Regions from separate parts of the Mesorhizobium sp. B3-1-9 genome, predicted to be linked through region 3. Evidence: predicted binding sites of a transcription regulator. Region 3 holds the regulator's gene; each other region holds the start of a gene.

Region 1 (5,915 bases), on a different contig from region 3:
TGTAGCGCTTCACATGGGTCAGCAGCATCGGCTCGATGCCGACGGCATAAGCGCCAAGCGACACCAGGCTGAAGGCCGAGCCGCCGACAAGGCGCAGGAAACCACGTCTGGTGATCATGGATCGGCCCAAGCCCCTTGGGATTCTATCAGGAAGCTGCCTTAAAGGGGGCAATTACGCCCTCAGCTAGGCCGAGGCGAGCAGATTCTGCGCAGACGGGCCGTTACGCGGCCAAACGGCGAACAAATATGCGTTACTCTTCCTGGAACAGGCTGATCTGCTGCTGGACGATATCCTTCGGCGGGTCGAGCCGGAGATGGCGCCAGGCATTGGCGGTCAGAACGCGGCCGCGCGGCGTGCGCTGGATGAAGCCCTGCTGGATCAGATAGGGCTCGATGATGTCCTCGATCGCGTCTCGCGGCTCGGAGAGCCCGGCCGCGATCGTCTCGATGCCGACCGGCCCGCCGCCGAAATTGCGCGCGATCATCGACAGATAGCGGCGGTCGAGCGCGTCGAGGCCGAGCGCGTCGACCTCCAGCCTTGTCAGCGCCTCGTCGGCGATCTTCCTGTCGACGTGGCCGTCCCCCGCGACGCTGGCGAAATCGCGCACTCGGCGCAGCAGCCGGCCGGCGATGCGCGGCGTGCCGCGCGCGCGGCGCGCGATCTCCAGCGCGCCATCGTCGCCAAGCGGCATCGACAGGATGCGGGCGCCGCGCCGCACGATCTGCTCCAGCTCCTCGACCGTATAGAAATTGAGCCGGACGGGAATGCCGAAACGATCGCGCAGCGGATTGGTCAGGAGCCCAAGCCGGGTCGTCGCCGCGACCAGCGTGAAACGGGCGAGGTCGATCTTGACCGAGCGCGCCGCCGGCCCCTCGCCGATGATCAGGTCGAGCTGGAAATCCTCCATCGCCGGATAGAGGATTTCCTCGACCGCCGGATTGAGCCGATGGATCTCGTCGATGAAGAGCACGTCGCGCTCCTCCAGATTGGTGAGCAGCGCCGCCAGATCGCCCGCCTTGGCGATAACCGGACCCGAGGTCGAGCGGAAATTGACGCCGAGCTCGCGCGCCATGATCTGCGCCAGCGTCGTCTTGCCGAGCCCCGGCGGACCGACGAACAGCACATGGTCGAGCGCCTCGCCGCGGCCCTTGGCGGCATCGACGAAGACCTTGAGATTGGCGCGCACCGCCGCCTGGCCGACGAACTCGTCGAGCGACTGCGGCCGCAAGGTCTGGTCGGCATCCTCACCGCGCTTGTCGGGGGCAATGAGGCGGGGCGAAAGGCTCATGCCGCCTTCCTTGCATAGGACCGACAACGGAACAAGCGCCGCCTCACCGCGCCAGTTCCTTAAGGCCGAAGCGGATCAGCTTGGATGCATCCGCGCCCTCGCCGGCCGATTTCAGCGCTGCCGCAACCGCGTTCGCCGCGATGTCGCGCGAATAGCCGAGATTGACCAGCGCGGAGACCGCATCTGTAATCGGTGCCGCCGCGACGCCTTCGCCGAGCTCCTGCTTGAGGCCGATCGTGCCGCTGGCCGCGCCCGCATAGGCAGGCGCCTTGGTGCGCAATTCGGTGACGATGCGCTCCGCCACCTTCTTGCCGACGCCTGGCGCCCTGGAGACCATGGCGATGTCGCGCAGCGCGATCGCATTGGCGAGGTCGGCCGGCGCCAGCGTCGACAGGATGGCCAGCGCCACCTTGGCACCGACGCCCTGCACATTGTTCATCAAAAGCCGGAACCACTCGCGCTCCAGCGCCGACTGAAAGCCGTAGAGCCGGATCATGTCCTCGCGCACATAGGTCTCGATGAACAGCACCACCGCCTCGCCCGGCGACGGCAGCGACGCCAGCGTGCGCGCCGAGCAATGCGCGACATAGCCGACGCCGTGCACGTCGACGAGGCAGGAGTCCTCGTCGATCTCGTCCAGCGTGCCCTTGAGCTTGCCGATCATGATTGTCCCCTCACGCCAGCGCTGCCATCCGGTAGGCGACGCTTTGGCGGTGATGCGCATGGCAGATGGCGATGGCCAAAGCGTCGGCAGCATCGTCGGTATCGAAGATCGCCTTCGGCATCAGCACCTTGACCATCATATGGATTTGCTTCTTCTCGCCGTGGCCGACGCCGATAACCGCCTTCTTGACCGCATTGGGGGCATATTCGGCGACCACCAGCCCGGCACGCGCCGGCACCAGCATGGCAATACCGCGCGCCTGGCCGAGCTTCAGCGTCGCCGTGGCATCCTTGTTGACGAAAGTCTGCTCGACCGCTGCCTCATGCGGCATGGCTTGGTGCAGCACCTCGGCCAAACCGTCATGCAACTGGCAGAGTCTTGTCGCCAACGACTCCTTTTCGTCGGACCGCACCGTGCCGGACGCGACGAAGCGCAGCGAATTGCCCACGCTGTCGACAATACCCCAACCGGTGCGCCTCAGCCCCGGATCGATGCCGATGATGCGAATCGCTTCCCCCATGCGCCAAGTCTAGCCGTGGCGGCAAGCGATGCCAGCGAAATGTGAACAAACCAGAAACAATCGCGATCTTAAGAACGCATTCGAAATCCCATCAAGCTGGCGTTCACGGGCTGGCAGGCCCGAAATCCGGATCTAATTTAGTTCGTCACGCGACGGATGGTTTTCGACAGCCGCGTGAGAAATGCCGGCCTCGACGACGCGACAAGCTTCCATGCCAGGACTGCATTTCCCATGCGCCGCGGCAGGAGCCCAATGCAGAGGAACCAGGCTGCCAGCGCAGCCCGCCGCCGCCAGGATGCGTTCATTTCCAGACTGGCGGCGGCGCCCGCTTTCGCCAGTCCCAGCCGGGAGTCGGTCGCGACCGGATGCCGGGGCTCGTCGACGCAAAGCGAGGCCAGTCGCTCTTCCAGATGAACCGGATCGCGAAGGCCGGCATCCGGCGGTACGGTCAGACCGATCTCGGCCGCCCGGTCGGACAAGGCTTCAAGGCGCCGGAAGTCATGCGCCACGCGCCAGCGCGCCCGCTCGGCAAGCTTTTCGGCAAAGACCGAATGGTTGGAACCGTGGATGCGGTAGGCGCCAAGGCAGGTGTCGATGGATTTCACCTCCCCGTGCAGCGGCGCGAGCGTCGCGAGATAGCCATCGGCGCCTTGCCGGAAATCGCTTTCGGGCATGGGCATTATCGGGTCCAGCGCCTCGCGGTCGAACGCCAGCCCGCTCGTCACCGTCGTACGGTAGCGCCCCTTTCGCAACAATTCCGGGACGACGTCGCCCGAGTCGAACGGCTGTTCCGGGGGTGGAAAGACATCCTTGATACGTTGGTCCTCATCGACGAGGTGCAATCTGAATTGCGCCTGGGCGACATCCGCGTCCCACTCGTCCAGGACCTCGGAGACGGCGTTCGGATAGAGATAATCGTCGGCGTCGAGGAAAAGAACGATCTCCCCGGTGCTCGCCTCGAACCCCGTATTGAAAGCAGCGGCATGTCCGCCATTCCTGCGCCTGAGGCACGAACGGATCTTGTCGCCGTAGGATTCGATGACGGCCACCGACGCGTCCGTCGATGCGTCGTCGACGACCACGACCTCGACATTTCGGTGGTCCTGCTCCAACGCACTGTCGATGGCGCGTCCAAGAAACTGTTCGTAGTTATAATTGGGGATGATGATCGATACCGGGATGCGGTCCAATGGCGAATGCACGGGATCAAGCCTCGCAATCTGCTTTGGTCACAGTGACGGTGATTTTCTTGCAAAACCGGCTCGGGTCGACCCGGCTGCGGCGAACGGCTCCAACTAGGGGCCCATCGCTTCGAGACAAGGGCGATATTTCTCGCGAAGGCCGGCATGGCCTTCGATGCAACGACGGTTACCGTAGTACCGAAGAGCAGTCGGGGTCGCAGGCGCTCGACTTGCGGCCACGATCGCGGCTCGCCAGATCGCGCCTCGATTGAACGATGTGGGTTCCCGCTTCCCGCGCGCCGCTATCGCGGCGTTTGTTGCAAACGCGATTTCAGCCGCGCGCGAAAGCCGTATTCAAGAGACTGATCTGGTCGGAAACCGGGTTGGCCCGCCGGCTGGGGGCGTGCGTCTCGTTGATGACGCCGCCATAGATTTCCTCGTCCATGCGCCGCACCAGCGCCTGCAGGCGCAGCGAGCGCGTCACGAGGTCCAGAAAATCCTTGGGCAGCTCTTTCCAGCCGAGCGCCTCGTCATGCGCAGAGGCGGTGTCGAGCCGCACCTTGGATTTCTCCGAGGCCACCTGGTCGCGCGTCATCTCGCCGGAATTCGCCGCCCGCTGCAAAAGCAGCCACGAGGCGACCTGCATGAGCCTTGTGGTCAGCCGCATCGACTCGGCCGCATAGAGCGTCGCCGCCGTGCGCGACAATTTCTTGGCTTCGAGCCTGCCCTTGCCGTCGAGATATTCGGCGGCCTGCTCGACCAGCCCCATGCCTTCCTGGTAGAGCGGCTTGAAGGATTGGGAGAAAACCCGGCGCTCCGCCAATTTGATGGTTTTCGCGCTGCCCTTCGAAGGCTCGTTCATCGATACGCCCCTGCACTGCCGTCGGCCGATTCGGCAATCCTTGCCGACGCGGCCCGCACCCTAAATGACTGAGGCTTGAAAATGCGCTTCGATGCCCATGAAGGCAAGCGCATGTTTAACAAACGGTTAACGCCGGCCTCGTTCCAGCCATCCGCAAAGCGGATGGCACCGGCTTGCCGCCCGCGGACAAAAAAAGAGCCGCGGATAAGGCGGCTCTCAGGAGTTTAACAGGGAGGCGTCAAACAAAGTGGCTCCAACCACTCGGTAAGAATCCAGCAAAACTGGATGCGCATAGTAAACGCCCGTAAAGCTTAATGAACCCTTAACACGGCGACGATTTTTTAAGCGACCGCGCTTTTCTGTGCCGGAACAGGACAGCCGGCCTCGCCGCGCGGGATCGCCCGAAAACCGGATTTCGGATGCTGTCATCGCGGCCTTCGAAACATGTTGGCTGCCGCCGCGACATCGTTCCGAAACACGCGCCACGCAAAAGCCCGCTCCTCTGAAGCGGCGCGCAAATCCGCGCCGCTCGAAATCATGCGGGATATCCGGGAGCAGATCATGGATTGGTATTCGATCGTCAAATTCCTTCACATCGTTTCGGCCGTTTTGTGGGTCGGCGGCGGCTTCGTGCTGTTCCTGCTCGGCGTGCTGGCCGAGCGTGCCGGCAACATCGAGGACAAGCTGCAGGCTATGCGCGCCAGCGGGCAGCTCGGCGGCAGGTTCTTCGCGCCGATGTCGATGCTGACGCTGGTCTTTGGCCTCATCATGTGCGGCTTCTGGGTCGGCTTTACCGACCTGTGGATCGCCATCGGCCTCGTCGGCTATGCCACGACCTTCTCGATCGGCATGCTCGTCTTCAAGCCGACCGGCGAGCGCATGGGTGTCATGATCGCCGAGCAGGGCGTGACGCCGGCCGTTCTTGCCATCGGCCAGCGCATGATGAACTGGGCGCGCCTCGATTATGCGGTGATGCTGGTGATCATCGCCGACATGGTGCTGAAGCCCACTTTGCACGACATCGGCATTCTTGCCGGCATGGTCATGGTGGTTGCGCTGGGCGCCGCGCTCGCCTTCGGCGGTAGCCGCCAGATGGTGCCGAGCGCCGCCTGAATGCTCGTGGTGAGGTGGCCTGATAGCCACCTCACCACAAGCCGGCGATACCATCCCACAGCAACTTGACGGCGACCACCGCGACGGTGGCGTAGGTGAACGGGTAGAAGATCTCCGGCCGCATGCGACGCACCAGCCACGCCCCGGCGATGGTGGAGAGCGGCGCCAGGGGCATCAGCACCGCCGACGCTGTAAGGTTGGTGGTGTCGAACTGGCCGAGCGCGAAATAGGGGATGAGCTTCAGCGCGTTGGTGGCGGCAAAGAAGATCGCCGCCGTGCCCGACAG
Region 2 (5,915 bases), 200 kb from region 3:
GTTCGAAAGCCTGGGACCGATCAGCATCAGAAAACTGTTCGGGGGCAAGGGCATCTATTGCGACGGCGTCATCGTCGCGGTCGTCGTGCGCGGCGAATTGCTGCTCAAGGCCGACGAGGAGAGCATCCCCGACTTCGAAGCCGCCGGCTGCAAGCAATGGACCTATACAGGCTCGCGGCACGGCAAGGAGGTGGCGATGCCATACTGGAGCATTCCCGACGAGGCTTTCGACGACCCCGACGAAATGGCGGTATGGGCGCGGCGCGCTTACGAGGCGGGACGAAGGGCGGGGAGATAATTTTCGAGGGCGTTGTGGCGGCCTTTTGGAGATGCCGAGGGACAGCACCCCTCTCTGTCCTGCCGGACATCTCCCCCGCAAGGGGCGAGATTGACCCTCGCCACGACTTTCGCCAATCGCCGACGTTGCAAGAAGAATGCCGGCGGCCAAGCTGCTAATCTCGCCCCTTGCGGGGGAGATGGCAGGCCAGAGGGGGTGTGACGGAACGCGGCGTTCGCTTTTGGCTATCGCTGCCGGTAGCTGAGCGTTTCGCGCCTACAACGCCTTGGCAATCTCCGCCGCCAGCCGAGCATTGTTCTCTACCAGCGCGATGTTGGTCTTCAGGCTGCGGCCGCCGGTGAGCTCCAGGATCTTCGACAAAAGGAACGGTGTCACCGCCTTGCCGGTGACGTTCTGGGCTTCGGCGGCCTTCTGCGCGGCTTCGATATAGCCGGCCATTTCGTCGGCCGGGATCTCGTCGTTCCGCGGCACCGGATTGGCGATGAGGATGCCGCCGCCGAGGCCCAGCGCCTGCCGCGTGCGATAGAAATGCGCAATGTCCTGCGGCGCATTGAGCGTCAGCGGCGCGCGGAAGGGCGACTGCCTCGACCAGAAGGCGGGCATGGTCTCGCAGCCATGTCCGATCACCGGCACGCCGCGCGTCTCCAGCACTTCCAGCGTCTTTTCGATATCGAGGATCGCCTTGGCGCCGGCAGAGACGACGACAACCGGCGTGCGCGCCAGCTCGTCGAGATCGGCCGAGATGTCGAAGCTCTTTTCCGCGCCTTTGTGGACGCCGCCTATGCCGCCGGTGGCGAAGACCTTTATGCCGGCCATATGCGCGGCGATCATGGTGGCCGCAACGGTGGTGCCGCCGGTACGCTTTTGAGCGACGGCGAAGCCGATATCGGCGCGCGACAGCTTCATGGCGTCACCGGTCATGGCAAGCGATTCGCGCTCGCCGTCGGACAGGCCGATCTTGATGCGGCCGTCGACCACGGCGATCGTCGCCGGCAGCGCGCCGCCATCGATGATGATCTGTTCGACCTTGGCGGCCATCGCGCCATTGTCGGGGTAGGGCATGCCGTGGGTGATGATGGTGCTTTCCAGCGCCACCACTGGCCGGCCGGCGGCAAGCGCCTCCGCCACGGGCGGGTGGATGTCGACGAAGGGGCGGGCGGTGTCGGGTGTCACGGCTGTCTCCGATCAGGAGGAAGTGGATGTCTGGTGGCCCTATGCCACCTCCCGCGCCTCCGGCACAAGGCCGAGCGCCTGCGTGAAGTTGCCCGCCGTGAAGGACGGAACGGCCTCCGGGCTCTCGATGGCAAGCATCGCCGCGGCAAGGCCCTCGCGCAGCGCGGCACGCAGCGGCAGGCCGCGCAGCAAGGCGGCGACGGTTGCGCCGGTCAAGGCGTCGCCGGCTCCGGTCACGTCGGCAACCTTGCGCGGCGCGGGTGGATCGATCTCGAAGACGCCGGTGTCGTCGAAGCCCAGAACCGGGGCGCTGCCGGACGTGACCACGCCGGCATTCAGGCCGGCCCGCCTGAGCGCGTCGACAAGGGTTTCGCCGGATAGCTCGGCGCCGGCCAGCGCGGCGGCTTCGCGGCGGTTCATGAAAAGCAGCGACAGGTCGTCGAGCAGCGGCGCCAGGCGGACGACCTTGGCCGGCGAGACGGCGATGGCGAAGACCGGCCGGCCACCGGCAAGCGCTACCAGGCGCTCCAGCGCCGCCGTCGGCAGGTTGGCGTCGCACAGGATGGCGTCGGCCGCGGCTATCGCCTCGCGCACCTTGGAACGCCTCATCTGCTTGGGGAAGGCAAGATCGTAGAGCGCCATGTCGGCCAGCCCGACGATCAGCTCACCTTCGGCGTCGATCAACGCCGTGTAGCTCGGCGTCGTGCGGTCGAGGAACACCACCGAGAGGTCCGCTATTCCGGCGTTGTCGATCGCCAAGGCGACGGTGTCGGCCGCAGCGTCGCCGCCGCGCACCGATATCAGCGAGGCCGACACGCCGCGCTTCACCACGCTGCGCAGCGCGTTGAAAACCACGCCGCCGACGTCCTCGCGCATGATGCCGGGATTCGAAGCGGCGGGCACATAGGCGCCCGAGACCTGGCCGCGCCGGTCGATATGGGCTCCGCCCAGCGCCAGGATTGTTGGGGATGTCGGCATGCGGATATGGTAACCTTGGTTGATAGTTGGCTGCGCACACTAGGTTTCTGCGCGTCGCCCCGCAATCGGCGCCGCGATTCGGGACATGCGGATATCAAATCTCTTCTGGACCAGTGGTTCTGTTTCGCTCCAGCCCTGGTGGGACAAAGAAAGAACATATCCAGATATTGATTGCTTTTCAGCTGCTTGCCGCCTCTTGCCAAATGAGAACAAAAAAGGTACAAAACAAGCAGGGATCACGGATTGTCCGGCCTTCATTGACGACCAAGGGGTGATGTATCATGGCTCAGAATTCTTTGCGGCTTGTAGAGGATAAGGCAGTGGACAAATCAAAGGCTCTGGATGCGGCGCTGTCGCAAATCGAGCGCGCTTTCGGCAAGGGCTCGATCATGCGGCTCGGCGCCAACGAGCAGGTGGTCGAGATCGAAACCGTGCCGACCGGCTCGCTCGGTCTCGATATCGCGCTCGGCGTCGGCGGCCTGCCGCGCGGCCGCATCATCGAGATTTACGGGCCGGAAAGCTCGGGCAAGACGACGCTGGCGCTGCATACGGTGGCGGAAGCCCAGAAGAAGGGCGGTATCTGCGCCTTCGTCGATGCCGAGCACGCGCTCGATCCGGTTTATGCCCGCAAGCTTGGCGTCGACCTCGAGAACCTTTTGATCTCGCAGCCCGACACCGGCGAGCAGGCGCTGGAGATCTGCGACACGCTGGTGCGCTCGGGCGCCATCGACGTGCTGGTCGTCGACTCGGTGGCGGCACTGACGCCGCGGGCCGAAATCGAAGGCGAGATGGGCGATTCGCTGCCCGGTCTTCAGGCTCGCCTGATGAGCCAGGCGCTGCGCAAGCTGACCGCCTCGATCTCGCGCTCCAACACAATGGTCATCTTCATCAACCAGATCCGCATGAAGATCGGCGTCATGTTCGGCTCGCCCGAGACGACCACCGGCGGCAACGCGCTGAAATTCTACGCCTCGGTGCGCCTCGACATCCGCCGCATCGGCTCGGTCAAGGACCGCGACGAGGTCGTCGGCAACCAGACCCGCGTCAAGGTGGTGAAGAACAAGCTGGCCCCGCCCTTCAAGGTGGTCGAGTTCGACATCATGTATGGTGAGGGCGTGTCGAAGACTGGCGAGCTGATCGATCTCGGCGTCAAGGCTGGCGTCATCGAGAAGTCGGGCGCCTGGTTCTCCTACAATTCGCAGCGCCTCGGCCAGGGTCGCGAGAACGCAAAACTGTTCCTGCGCGACAATCCCGATACGGCGCGTGAGGTCGAACTTGCATTGCGCCAGAATGCCGGGCTGATCGCCGAGAAATTCCTCGAGAATGGCGGCTCCGAAGGCGGCGACGACGGTTTCGAGGACGAAGCCGGCGCCTTGTAGGGCCGGTTCGTTGCAGGAAGACCGCCCAGCAGTTTCCTGTTCGGGATTGGGCGAAAGCTATTCGTCGGCTTAGCCGGAGTTCGGCCACAATCCTTGTTTATCGTCTTATACTTATGTAATCGAGTTCTTGAGTATTGCATACCCGAACCGCCGGCCTTCGCGCCGGCGGTTTTGCATTTTGCAGGCGGCGCCGGGCCGTCGCTCGCCGGCGGATTGACCTAAAGCGCGTCGCGTCGAAACGGATTCACGCGACGCGCTTTAGGTCGTTGCTTGATGCATGTCGTTGTCGCAAAACCGAGGTCACTTTTGCGCGACATGCACTAACTCCGTGTTTCTGGACAGGCTCAAGAGCTACGGCTAAAAGGCCCATCTATCTTCTGGAAACACCAAAGCCCATCAGCCGCCGGCGACGCCGGCGGTTCTCGCGAAAAGGCAGTACGCAATGAGTGGCGTGAACGATATCCGGTCGACATTTCTCGACTACTTCCGCAAGGAGGGCCACGAGATCGTCGCCTCCAGCCCGTTGGTGCCGCGCAACGATCCGACACTGATGTTCACAAACGCAGGCATGGTGCAGTTCAAGAACGTCTTCACCGGCCTGGAGAAGCGTCCCTACTCGCGAGCGTCCACCGCGCAGAAGAGCGTGCGTGCAGGCGGCAAGCACAACGACCTCGACAATGTCGGCTATACCGCGCGCCATCTCACCTTCTTCGAGATGCTCGGCAATTTCTCGTTCGGCGACTATTTCAAGGAGCGCGCGATCGAGCTTGCCTGGAACCTGATCACCAAGGGTTTCGGCCTGAAGAAGGACAAGCTGCTCGTCACCGTCTATCACACCGACGACGAGGCGGCCGGTTACTGGAAGAAGATCGCCGGCTTCTCCGACGACCGCATCATCCGCATCCCGACCTCGGACAATTTCTGGGCGATGGGCGACACCGGCCCGTGCGGTCCGTGCTCGGAAATCTTCATCGATCGCGGCGAGCATATCTGGGGCGGCCCGCCCGGCAGCCCGGAAGAGGACGGCGACCGGTTCCTGGAATTCTGGAACCTGGTGTTCATGCAGTATGAGCAGGTGACGAAGGAAGAGCGCATCGACCTGCCGCGTCCCTCGATCGACACCGGCATGGGCCTGGAGCGCATGGCCTCCATCCTGCAGGGCGTCGAAAGCGTCTTCGAGACCGACCTGTTCAGGCATTTGATCGACGCGGCGTCCTCGGCGCTAGGCCAGGGGCCGAACCAGGAGAACGTCGGGTCGTACCGCGTCATCGCGGATCATCTGCGCTCGTCCTCGTTCCTGGTGGCAGATGGCGTGCTGCCGTCGAATGAGGGGCGCGGCTATGTGCTGCGCCGCATCATGCGCCGTGCCATGCGCCATGCGCAGCTGCTTGGCGCCAAGGAGCCGCTGATGTGGCAGCTGGTGCCGGCGCTGGTACGCGAGATGGGCCAGGCCTATCCCGAGCTCGTGCGCGGCGAGGCGCTGATCACCGAAACCTTGAAGCTCGAGGAAACGCGCTTCCGCAAGACGCTGGTGCGCGGCCTCGGACTGCTCTCGGACGCCACCGAGACGCTGCATGCCGGCGACATGCTGGATGGCGAGACGGCCTTCAAGCTCTACGACACCTATGGCTTCCCGCTCGATCTGACGCAGGATGCGCTGCGCCAGCGCAGCATCTCGGTCGATATCGCCGGCTTCACCGACGCGATGGAGCGGCAGAAGGTCGAGGCGCGCGCGCATTGGACGGGCTCGGGCGAGGCCGCGACCGAAACGGTATGGTTCTCGGTGCGCGAAAAGAGCGGCGCCACCGAATTCCTCGGCTATGAGACCGAGCAGGCGGAAGGCATCGTCCAGGCCCTGGTCAAGGACGGCAAGACCATCGACAGCGCGAGCCAAGGCGATGCGGTCGCCGTGGTCGTCAACCAGACGCCGTTCTACGGCGAATCCGGCGGCCAGATGGGCGACACTGGCGTGATTTCCGGCGAGGGTTTTTCAATCGATATCTCGGACACGCAGAAGAAGGCCGATGGTTTGTTCGTGCATCTCGGCAAGGTGGCCAAAGGTACGGTCAAGACGGGTGATGCCGTCG
Region 3 (5,915 bases):
GTCGTGCAGGCCTGAAATCGAAACGACCTGGCGTATGCGCCGCGTCACATCGGACGACAGCGGCGAGGCCGCGGTCACCATCCGGCTGGCGAGATGCCCGCCGGCCGAGTGCCCGGTCAGCACCAGCGGACCATCGACCATCGCCGCCGCCTTCTCGATCGCTGCCGCAACCTCGTTGACGATGCCGCTGATCCTGGTCTGCGGGCAAAGCGTGTAAGAGGGCATGGCGACGGCAAAACCGTGGCCGACCGCACCTCCAGCCAGATGCGACCAGGACGACTTGTCTGATTCCATCCAGTAACCGCCATGGATGAACACGACGAGCCCCTTTGGCACAGCAGGTGGGAGAAACAGATCGAACCGGTTGCGCGGCGCTTCGCCATACACGATATCGAACCGCGCCCTGCCTTGCGCCAACAGCTTTTCCCTAAAGGCCCGCGCCGGTTGATCCCAAGCCGCGGGCCAGCGGTCGCCGCCGGCGATGTTCGCGCCGTTGGCATAGGCGTTGTCCCAGTCGGCAATACGGTGTCCGAGCAACGGCCCCTCCACGATCAGCTCAATGTCGAGTGGTTTTGATTGGCATCGCCGCGGTCAGGTAACGGTTGTCTTGACCGCGAAGCGGGCTTCTCGCCAGACGCCGGTCCGCAAGATGTCTTCGAGCACTTCGACGGCATTCCACACATCCCTGTAGCCGACATAGAGCGGGGTAAAACCGAAGCGCATGGTCGACGGCGCCCGAAAATCACCGATCACGCCGCGTTCGATCAGGGCCCGCATGATCTGGTAGCCATGCTGGTGAATGAAGGAAATCTGGCTGCCGCGTTTGGCGCCGTCGCGGGTGCTTTCCAGCGTAAGATCGTAACCGCCGCACCGTGCTTCGACGAGTTCGATGAACAGATCGGCCAGCGCAATGCTCTTCCTCCGCACCGTCGCCAGGTCCACGCCGTTCCAGATGTCGAGCGCGCCTTTCAGCGTCCGCATCGACAGGACCGGCTGCGTGCCGCACAGAAATCGGCGGATGCCGGTGCCTGGCGCATAGGCTTGCTCGAAGGCGAACGGCCGTGCATGGCTCCACCACCCGCTGAGCGGCTGCCGCACATCGGCAAGATGCCGCTCGGCCGCATAGATGAAGGCAGGAGAACCTGGCCCGCCATTGAGATATTTATAGGTGCAGCCGACGGCGAAATCGGCGCTTGCCCTGTCAAGTTCAACCGGCATGGCGCCCGCGCTGTGGCAGAGATCCCATACGATCAGCGCACCCGCGTCATGCGCCATGCGCGTAAGCGCCGCCATGTCGCGCAACTCGCCGGATTTGTAATTGACGTGGTTGACCAACACCACCGCCACGCGTCCGTCGATCAGTTCCTCGATGCTCGGCGCGTCCACGCCAGCCAGGCGCAGGACAGTGTTCTTTCCGGTCGAGGCCACGCCTTCGGCCATATAGATATCGGTCGGAAAACTGTCGCCCTCGGCAACGATCACGGTTCGGTCCGGCCGCATCGCCATCGCCGCGTGCAGCACTTTGTAGATGTTGATCGACGTGGTGTCGCAGACCACGGTCTGGCCCGGCGCCGCGCCGATCAGGCGCCCGAGCTGGTCGCCCAGCTCGACCGGCATGTCGAACCATCCGTCCTTGTTCCAGGCACGAATGAGGTCATGCGCCCACTCCTCGGCAGCTGCCTTGCGCAACTCGTCGAATGCGGCGTGCGAGGCCGCTCCCAACGAATTCCCGTCGAGGTAGATCACCCCCTCCGGCAGGACGAAGCGATCGCGCAGGGCGCGCAGCGGATCCGCTGCATCCATCGCCTCGATCTCGGCGAGATCAGGAATTCCCCCCATCATGCTGCCGCCTCCATTTCGGCATGGCGCCTCTCACGGTTGGCCAAGGGCGGTTGTCTCACCACCGTCCGTGCCACGGCAAGAACCTTCTGCGCTATGTTAGCTGGTCCATAGACGGCGAAGACCATGGATCGGATTCATTGCCGAAGTTGGCATTTTGGGTCCGTTTCGTTCACGGTGAAGCACGTTCGCGCAAGAGCCGAAGCGATCCCGCCCGCGCCTTTGTGATGGTGTTCGACCGCGCTTCAGCTTAAGGAGGGCCGCATAATCGAGCGGAATCAATGATACCGCTGACCTGACTCGGCCAGGTATCCCTTGGATGCAACATTGTTTCCGAAGCCTCAACAAATTCACTAAACTTTAAACGGTTGCGGAACACAACTGGAACAGATAGTGTTTGTTCTGGGTTTGTTTTTCTGATTCCGGTTTCAGAACCCAAGGGGGCCGCCATGCTGACGCGCAAACAACATGAACTGCTGATGTTCATCCATGAACGCCTCAAGGAGAGCGGGATTCCGCCGTCTTTCGACGAGATGAAGGAAGCGCTCGACCTCGCCTCCAAATCGGGCATCCATCGGCTGATCACGGCGCTGGAAGAGCGCGGCTTCATTCGCCGGCTGCCGAACCGGGCGCGCGCGCTTGAAGTGCTGCGGCTGCCCGACTCGATCGCGCCTGGCCTGAATGCCGCGAGAAAGTTTTCGCCGAGCGTCATCCAGGGCGGCCAGGGCAATCTCGGACGCCAGGTCAAGCCGGCGGCGCCGTCGCGCACGCCGACACCCAGCAATGACGACGACGCTGTTTCGGCCGTGTCCATTCCGGTGATGGGCCGCATCGCCGCTGGCGTGCCGATAGACGCCATCCAGCACCAGACGCATTCGATCTCGGTGCCGCCGGACATGATCATGGGCGGCGAGCATTATGCGCTGGAGGTCAAGGGCGACTCGATGATCGAGGCCGGTATCTTCGACGGCGATACGGTCATAATCCGCAACGCCAATACGGCAAGTCCGGGCGAGATCGTGGTGGCGCTGGTCGACGACGAGGAAGCGACCCTGAAGCGGTTTCGTCGCAAGGGTGCCTCGATCGCGCTCGAGGCCGCCAACCCGGCGTACGAGACCCGTATCTTCGGACCGGACCGGGTCAAGGTTCAGGGTAAGCTCGTCGGACTCATCCGCCGTTACTGAGCAGAACCGCGCGGCGGTCTTCGCCGGAACTGTGTGCCATCTATTCTGTAGGCTGCGGCGCGACCGCCGGCTTTTCCGGTCGTTGATAGGGCGGCAGCCCCCTCGCCTCACGCGCGTATTTCCGCTGCTCGTGCCAGGGTCGGTACGGTTCTTCGACCGCGTAGCGAACGGTTGGCCGCGCGGTTGCCGATTGCGGATCAAAGAAGATGGCGGCGCTGCCGTCGCGTGCCAGCTGCCGCTTGGTGACGACGAGCACGCGCGGATCGCGGCATGGATTGTAGGCCGTGGCGTCGTCGATGACGATGAGGTCGGCGAAACCGCAAGCAGGCCGGGCGCTGGCGCGGTTCTCGGCGAGCGCGACGATGGCACCGGAAGGATGCCGGCCGATGCAGAGGTCGCCGATGCAGTAGAAGGGCGAGCCGGGCGGCAGGTCGACGGGATCGGCGATGTCGAGGGCGTCTTTAGCGAACGTCTCCGGCGGTACGATTTCCTCGGCTTTCAGCGCCCGTTTCCAGTTGTCCGTGGTGAAGTCGTTGGAGCGCGTGCGGTTGATGGCAAGCTCGCCGCCGCCGATCGGCATCGCCACCAGATGCGCATCCTCCGAGACAAGCACATCCGGGGCGCGGACATGCGGAATGGCCAGCAGCGCGGCGAGCGCGAAGGGTACGGCGGCAAGCCTCAGCCAGGTGGTGGCCATCGTCGCGATGACCAGCGCGACCGTCGCCAGCAGCACCGACTGGATCGAGATCAGCCCGACGGCGTCGACTGGTGAGCGCTCGGAGATCCACGCCGAAATGGCGATCATCGCCGTCAGGCCTTTGCCCATGACAAAGAGGAAGGGGCCGTCGAAGCCGAAGGGCATGGCCAGCGCGCTCAACACGGCGAACGGCATGACGATCAGTGAGACGATCGGCATGACCGACAGATTGGCCAGCAGGCTGAGCGGCGATACGCGCTGGAAGTGCCAGATCGCAAACAACAATGTCGCGCTGCCCGCGATGAGCGACGTCACGGCGGCACCACCTACTCCAATCGCCAGTTTTCGCGATACGAAGCCGAGGAACGAACGCTTTGCCGGCGGCGCGGTCGTTTTGCCGGCGCGATAGTCGGCAAAACCGGCATAGGCGCCGACCAGCGCAGCGGTGGCGGCGAAGGACATCTGGAAGCTCGGGCCGACCACTTCGTGCGGCGAGACAAGGATAACGGCGATGGCCGAGATCGCCAGGTTGCGCATGGTGAGCGCCGCGCGGTCGAAGAGCACGGCGGCGAGCATCACGGCCAGCATGATGAAACTCCGCTCGGCCGCCACCACGATGCCGGAGATCACGAGGTAGGCGGCGATCGAGAGCAGCGCGATTGCAGCGGCATATTTCTTCACCGGCCGCCGCGACGAGAAATCCGGAAACAGCGCGAAGGCGCCGCGCAAAAGGACCATGATCGTGCCGGCGACCAGCGCCATATGCAGGCCTGAGATCGAGATGATGTGGTAGATGCCGGTTCGCCGCATCGACTCGTTGATGGCTTCCGGAATGCCGGCACGAACGCCGACGATCAGCGCCGCTGCGATCTCGCCTTCGGACCCGCCGATGGCGCTCCTGATGTGATCGGCGATTCCTTCGCGCGCGTTTTCCACTGCCGATGCGATGCGCGCGCCAAACGGCGCCTCCACCGGCGCAATCAGCTTTGGATCACCCAGGAAAAAGCCGCTGCCGCCAATGCCGGCAAAATAGCTGTCGAAGGAAAAGTCGTAGCTGTCCGGCCGAACCGGACCTGTCGGCGGCAGCAGCTTGGCATAGCCGGTCAGCATCGACCCGGCTGTCATGCCGGGCGGGATCCTGCGGGCCGACAGCCGGACGCGGTCCGGCGCATAGCGCAGCTTCGGATCCTCCGTGGATATGAGATCTATGGTGAGCCGGACACGGCCATTGGCCATCGCCTCGGCGGTGACGAGGCGACCCATCAGCCGTGTCTGGATTTCCGAACCCAGCATCGGGGTTGCCATCCGCCAGGTCTCGACCTTGGCCGCGAGAAAGCCCAAGGCGCAGAAAAACGCCGCCATGAAGACAAGGTGCGTTCTGTGCCGGGAATGTGAGACCGCCGCGCAGACTGCCATCAGGGCCACTGCCGCAAGCGGCCTGTAGAGATCCGGCTCGACGCTCAGCGAGAAGTAATAGATGACGCCGGCGGCCAAAAACACCGGCACCAGCAGGAAGCCGATGCCGCGGTCGAGCTCGGTGGCGGCAGCGGTGCCGATGCTTCGGCGCAATGCGGGAAGCGAGGCGCGGCCAAGCTGTTTGCGGATTCGGCCGACGCTCGCCGTTATTGCACCGTCACCGGGGGGCATAAACTCGGTAGGTGCCCGCGGCTCCGGAAGCGAAACCGGCGCTCCCTCTTCGGGCGCGGCATGGGCAAACATCAGGCGTTCGCTGACGCCAGCTGTCGTTCCCCCGCCCTCCTCCGCGCCCCGGCCACGTCCAGCCATCGGGTCTGCCCCTTGCGCCCCAGACCGCCTATGCTACATGAACGCCGGTCGCGTGGAAGTCCGCGCGAAACATGCATTTTTTCAGTGCTTCCTCGAGAGTTCCATGTCCGACAAGGTCGTCACCCGTTTTGCCCCCTCGCCCACAGGCTACCTGCATATTGGCGGGGCGCGTACGGCGCTGTTCAACTGGCTCTATGCCAGGCACACCGCCGGCACGATGCTGTTGCGCATCGAGGATACCGATCGCGAACGCTCCACCGAAGCTGCCACCGCCGCCATTCTCGACGGGCTGACCTGGCTTGGCCTCTCCTGGGACGGCGAGGCCGTCTCGCAGTTCGAGCGCGCGCCGCGTCATCGCGAGGTCGCCGAGGAGCTCGTGCGCATGGGCAAGGCCTATTACGCCTATGAGA

The links. The regulator LexA, encoded in region 3, represses DNA repair genes until DNA is damaged. The targets are predictions, from matches to a motif close to TGTTCNNNNTGTGTTCNG.
Region 1: a site for LexA is predicted at 2,515-2,532, ahead of ruvC (crossover junction endodeoxyribonuclease RuvC). Genes of this name have one in related genera too.
Region 2: a site for LexA is predicted at 2,655-2,672, ahead of recA (recombinase RecA). Genes of this name have one in related genera too.

What each region holds. Positions count from the first base shown of each region.
Region 1 is NZ_VFTJ01000016.1:26,405-32,319, reverse strand. Features, by position in the region: gene FJW07_RS23515 (metallophosphoesterase) at 1-118, opposite strand, end outside; gene ruvB (Holliday junction branch migration DNA helicase RuvB) at 252-1,289, opposite strand; gene ruvA (Holliday junction branch migration protein RuvA) at 1,333-1,953, opposite strand; gene ruvC (crossover junction endodeoxyribonuclease RuvC) at 1,964-2,473, opposite strand; gene FJW07_RS23495 (glycosyltransferase family 2 protein) at 2,611-3,675, opposite strand; gene FJW07_RS23490 (DUF1465 family protein) at 3,986-4,516, opposite strand; gene FJW07_RS23485 (DUF2269 family protein) at 5,078-5,629, shown strand; gene FJW07_RS23480 (sulfite exporter TauE/SafE family protein) at 5,661-5,915, opposite strand, start outside.
Region 2 is NZ_VFTJ01000006.1:248,240-254,154, reverse strand. Features, by position in the region: gene FJW07_RS13830 (TfoX/Sxy family protein) at 1-298, shown strand, start outside; gene FJW07_RS13820 (pseudouridine-5'-phosphate glycosidase) at 554-1,471, opposite strand; gene FJW07_RS13815 (carbohydrate kinase family protein) at 1,511-2,449, opposite strand; gene recA (recombinase RecA) at 2,731-3,828, shown strand; gene alaS (alanine--tRNA ligase) at 4,271-5,915, shown strand, end outside.
Region 3 is NZ_VFTJ01000006.1:46,155-52,069, forward strand. Features, by position in the region: gene FJW07_RS12755 (alpha/beta hydrolase) at 1-537, opposite strand, end outside; gene kynU (kynureninase) at 592-1,839, opposite strand; gene lexA (transcriptional repressor LexA) at 2,289-3,023, shown strand; gene FJW07_RS12770 (ComEC/Rec2 family competence protein) at 3,064-5,505, opposite strand; gene gltX (glutamate--tRNA ligase) at 5,609-5,915, shown strand, end outside.